Regions from separate parts of the Streptomyces sp. NPDC001933 genome, predicted to be linked through region 1. Evidence: riboswitches for the same ligand, from Rfam matches in the RefSeq annotation. Region 1 holds a riboswitch; the other holds the start of a gene.
The links. Region 1 has a riboswitch for S-adenosylmethionine ahead of thrC (threonine synthase). Riboswitches for the same ligand answer to the same signal wherever they lie in the genome.
Positions count from the first base shown of each region.

Region 1 (2,196 bases):
TCGACCTGGGCCAGCGCGTCCAGCCCCACCGTGTGCAGCGCGTCGACCAGCAGGCCCAGTTCCACGCCGTAGCCGACGGGGAAGGGCAGCCGTTCGAGCAGCGAGCGGCGTACGGCGTATTCACCGCCCAGCGGCTGCACGAAACCGGCCAGTTGCGGCCAGTGCAGATTGAGCAGCGGCCGGGCCACGAGTTCGGTCACCCGGCCGCCCTGCCCCGCCGTGTCACCGAACGGGCGGTCGTACATCGCCTTCACGAACTGCACGTCCGGGTCGGTCAGCAGCGGTCCGACGATGCCGGAGACGAAGTCCGCCGAGAAGTCCTTCAGGTCGGCGTCGATGAAGCAGACGATGTCGCCACCGGTCACCAGGAGCGACCGCCACAGCACCTCGCCCTTGCCGGGCACGGCCGGTATCCGGGGGAGTATCGCGTCGCGGTGCACGACCCGGGCACCGGCCTCCCGGGCCACCTCTGCGGTGGCGTCGGTGGAACCGGAATCGATCACCACGAGCTCGTCGACCAGCCGGACCTTCTCCATCAGCTCGCGCCGGATCGTCGCGACGATCTCGCCGACCGTCGCCTCCTCGTTCAGCGCCGGCAGTACGACACTGACGCTCCCGCGGCTCGATTCCCCGGCCCTGGCCCTGGCGGCCAGCAGGCTGTCCAGCGGGCGGTCGGCGGCCGACCAGGAACGCCTGGCCAGCCAGCATTCGACCTCTTCCAGCACGGTCGATACTCCCTGTATGTGATCCATCTCGCGGTTCGGACGACTATCTCAAGAGTCCGGTGCTTCGGTTACAGTCTTGAACAACGCGGACGACCATCGCATGCCGGGGTCCGTCCGCCGATAAATGCCCGGATCGAAGATCCGGTGCCACAGCGCTCATCCAGAGGGACTGAGGGAACGGCCCGTTGAAGTCCCGGCAACCCCCCCACCGACCGTGAGGTCCGGTGAGGAAGGTGCCAATTCCGTCTCGTGGCGAAACGCGCCGCGAGGAAGATGAGGAGAAAGGGCCTCGCCACCATGGCTGCGCAGACCGTTGCAGTAAGCACCGATTCTTCCGTCGACGCCGAAGCCGTCAACGCTGAATCCGTCGACCTCGGCCCCGCCTCAGGCCTTTCCTGCCGCGAGTGCGGCGAGCGTTTCGAACTCGGCCCCATTTTCGCCTGCGCGTCCTGTTTCGGGCCGCTCGAAGTCGCGTACGACCTGCCGAGCGGCTCTCCCGAGGAGCTGAAGAAGCGCATCGAGGCCGGCCCGGCCAACATCTGGCGCTACGCGCCGCTGCTGCCGGTCCCCGCCGATGTCGCCGAGAAGCCGAACCTGAACCCCGGCTGGACCAAGCTCGTCCAGGCCGACAACCTCGCCCGTGAGCTCGGCGTCGAGCAGGGCAAGCTCTTCGTCAAGGACGACTCCGGCAACCCCACGCACTCCTTCAAGGACCGCGTCGTCGCCCAGGCCATCGAGGCCGCCCGCGCCTTCGGCTTCACCACCCTCTCCTGCTCCTCCACCGGCAACCTCGCCGGTGCCGTCGGCGCCGCCGCCGCCCGAGCCGGCTTCCGCTCCTGCGTGTTCATCCCGCACGACCTGGAGCAGGGCAAGGTCGTCATGGCCGCGGTGTACGGCGGTGAACTGGTCGGCATCGAGGGCAACTACGACGACGTCAACCGCTTCTGCTCCGAGCTCATCGGCGACCCGCTCGGCGAGGGCTGGGGCTTCGTCAACGTCAACCTGCGTCCGTACTACGGCGAAGGCTCCAAGACCCTGGCGTACGAGATCTGCGAGCAGCTGGGCTGGCAGCTCCCGGACCAGCTGGTCATCCCGATCGCGTCCGGCTCGCAGTTCACGAAGATCGACAAGGGCCTCCAGGAGCTGATCAAGCTCGGCCTGGTCGAGGACAAGCCGTACAAGCTCTTCGGCGCCCAGGCCGAGGGCTGCTCGCCGGTCTCGGTCGCGTACAAGGGCGGCCACGACGTCGTCCGGCCGCAGAAGCCGAACACGATCGCCAAGTCCCTCGCCATCGGCAACCCGGCCGACGGCCCGTACGTCCTGGACATCGCCCGCCGCACCGGCGGCGCCGTGGAGGACGTGAACGACGAGCAGGTCGTCGACGCGATCAAGCTGCTGGCGCGCACCGAGGGCATCTTCGCGGAGACGGCGGGCGGTGTGACGGTCGGCGTGACGAAGAAGCTCATCGAGG
Region 1 covers NZ_JBIASS010000005.1:345,628-347,823, reverse strand. Annotated here, with positions in the region: gene ACFYY7_RS15405 (glucosyl-3-phosphoglycerate synthase) at 1-725, opposite strand, end outside; SAM riboswitch class I at 879-1,005, shown strand; gene thrC (threonine synthase) at 1,023-2,196, shown strand, end outside.

Region 2 (2,196 bases), on a different contig from region 1:
TGGACCGCATCATGAGCGGCGAGGCGAGCGATGTGCAGATCGCCGGATTCGCGGTGGCCCTGCGCGCCAAGGGCGAGACCATCGACGAGGTCTCCGGCCTGGTCCGGACGATGTACGAGCACGCCAACACCATCCACGTACCCGGCCGTACGGTCGACATCGTCGGCACCGGCGGCGACCTCGCCAAGACGGTCAACATCTCCACCATGTCGGCGGTCGTCATCGCCGGCACCGGCGCCAAGGTCGTCAAGCACGGCAACCGCGCCTCCTCGTCGGCGAGCGGTTCCTCCGACGTGCTGGAGAAGCTCGGCGTCAACCTGGACCTCTCCGCGCAGCGGGTCGTCGAGGTCGCCGAGGAGGCCGGCATCACCTTCTGCTTCGCGGTGAAGTTCCACCCCGCCCTGCGGTACGTCGCAAGGGCCCGCAAGGAGCTCGGAACGCCGACCACGTTCAACATCCTCGGGCCGCTCACCAACCCGGCCCGGGTGCGTTCCCAGGCCGTAGGTGTCGCCGATCTGAAGATGGCGCCCATCGTCGCCGGTGTCCTTGCCGAGCGCGGCAATTCGGCACTGGTCTTCCGCGGTGACGACGGCCTGGACGAGCTGACCACGACCGCGACCTCCAGGGTCTGGGTGGTCCGGGACCAAGCGGTGCGCGAGGAGGTCTTCGACCCGCGCGACGTCGGTCTGGAACTGGTGCCCGTCGAGGCCCTGCGCGGTGCGGACGCCTCGTACAACGCCGACGTCGCCCGGCGGGTGCTGTCCGGCGAACGGGGGCCGGCGCGGGATGCCGTGCTGCTCAACTCGGCGGCGGCGCTGACGGCTCTCGACCCGACGGACGGCACGCTGAACGAGCAGCTCGCGGCCGGGATCGCGAAGGCCGCCGAGTCCATCGACTCCGGGGCGGCGGCGCGTGCGCTGGAGCGCTGGGTGGCGGCCAGCAACGCCTGAAACGGGCGCAGATGAGGTGCGAGGCGCAGTCCGGATCCTGGACTGCGCCTTGCGCGTCTTCGCACGTATGGCAAGATGCAGGTCAGGTCATGAGTGACAGCGACTACGGCCCCGGCCCGCTGTCCGGCAACCCTCCGTCCGTGGCGGGGTGCCCCGGGTGAAGACCAGGCCGTAGGCAGCGAGGTCTGCGGCAAGCGCGGGCCCCTCGGCATCTGTGAATGCCAACCCCCGGGGTCCTGGTCCCTAGGGAGCCTCTTGTGAGCACGCGAATGCGATAGGGCCGTCGGCCCTCCTCCGCACACCCCTCTTCATCTTTTCCGCTGCGCTGCCGCGTATCCGCCGGCGCATGCGATTCGCCTGCCTCTTACGGGAGTTCGCCATGTCTGTCTTCACCGCTGCCGCCGACCAGTCGCTTTGTGCCCCTCTGCCGGTTCTGGGCAAGGATGTGACGGTTCCGCTGGTCACGGGTGGCGAGGTCACCTACGCCGCGCTCGACTACGCCGCCAGCGCCCCCGCGCTCCAGCGGGTCTGGGACGACGTCGCCGCGTACGCCCCGTACTACGGCAGCGTCCACCGCGGGGCCGGCTACCTCTCGCAGCTCTCCACCGACCTCTTCGAGAACAGCCGCGCGACCGTCGCGGAGTTCCTCGGCTGCCGCGCCGGTGACCAGGTGATCTTCACCCGTTCGACCACCGACTCGCTGAACCTGCTGGCCGCGGTCGTCCCGGCCGACTGCCAGGTCTTCGTCTACGAGACCGAGCACCACGCCTCGCTGCTGCCGTGGCGTGACGCCCGGGTGACGTACCTGAACGCCCCGCGCACCCCGGCCCAGGCGGTCGAGACGCTGGAGCGGGCGCTCGCCGACCGCGAGCCCTACGGCCCGGCGCTGGTCTGCGTCACCGGCGCCTCCAACGTCACCGGCGAGCTGTGGCCGGTGAAGGAGCTGGCCGCCGCCGCCCACGCGCACGGCGCCCGGATCGTCCTGGACGCCGCCCAGCTCGCCCCGCACCACCCCGTCGACATCGCCGAGCTGGACGTGGACTGGGTCGCCTTCTCCGGGCACAAGCTGTACGCGCCCTTCGGCTCGGGCGTCCTCGCCGGCCGGGCCGACTGGCTGCAGGAGGCCGAGCCCTACCTCGCGGGCGGCGGCGCCTCGCGCAAGGTCGCCCGTCGCACCGACGGCGGGGTGGACGTCGAGTGGCACTCCACCGCCGCCCGCCACGAGGCCGGTTCCCCCAACGTCATC
Region 2 covers NZ_JBIASS010000001.1:764,377-766,572, forward strand. Annotated here, with positions in the region: gene trpD (anthranilate phosphoribosyltransferase) at 1-950, shown strand, start outside; SAM riboswitch class IV at 1,036-1,153, shown strand; gene ACFYY7_RS03375 (aminotransferase class V-fold PLP-dependent enzyme) at 1,330-2,196, shown strand, end outside.
Region 2: another riboswitch for S-adenosylmethionine. It lies ahead of ACFYY7_RS03375 (aminotransferase class V-fold PLP-dependent enzyme); the one in region 1 lies ahead of thrC (threonine synthase).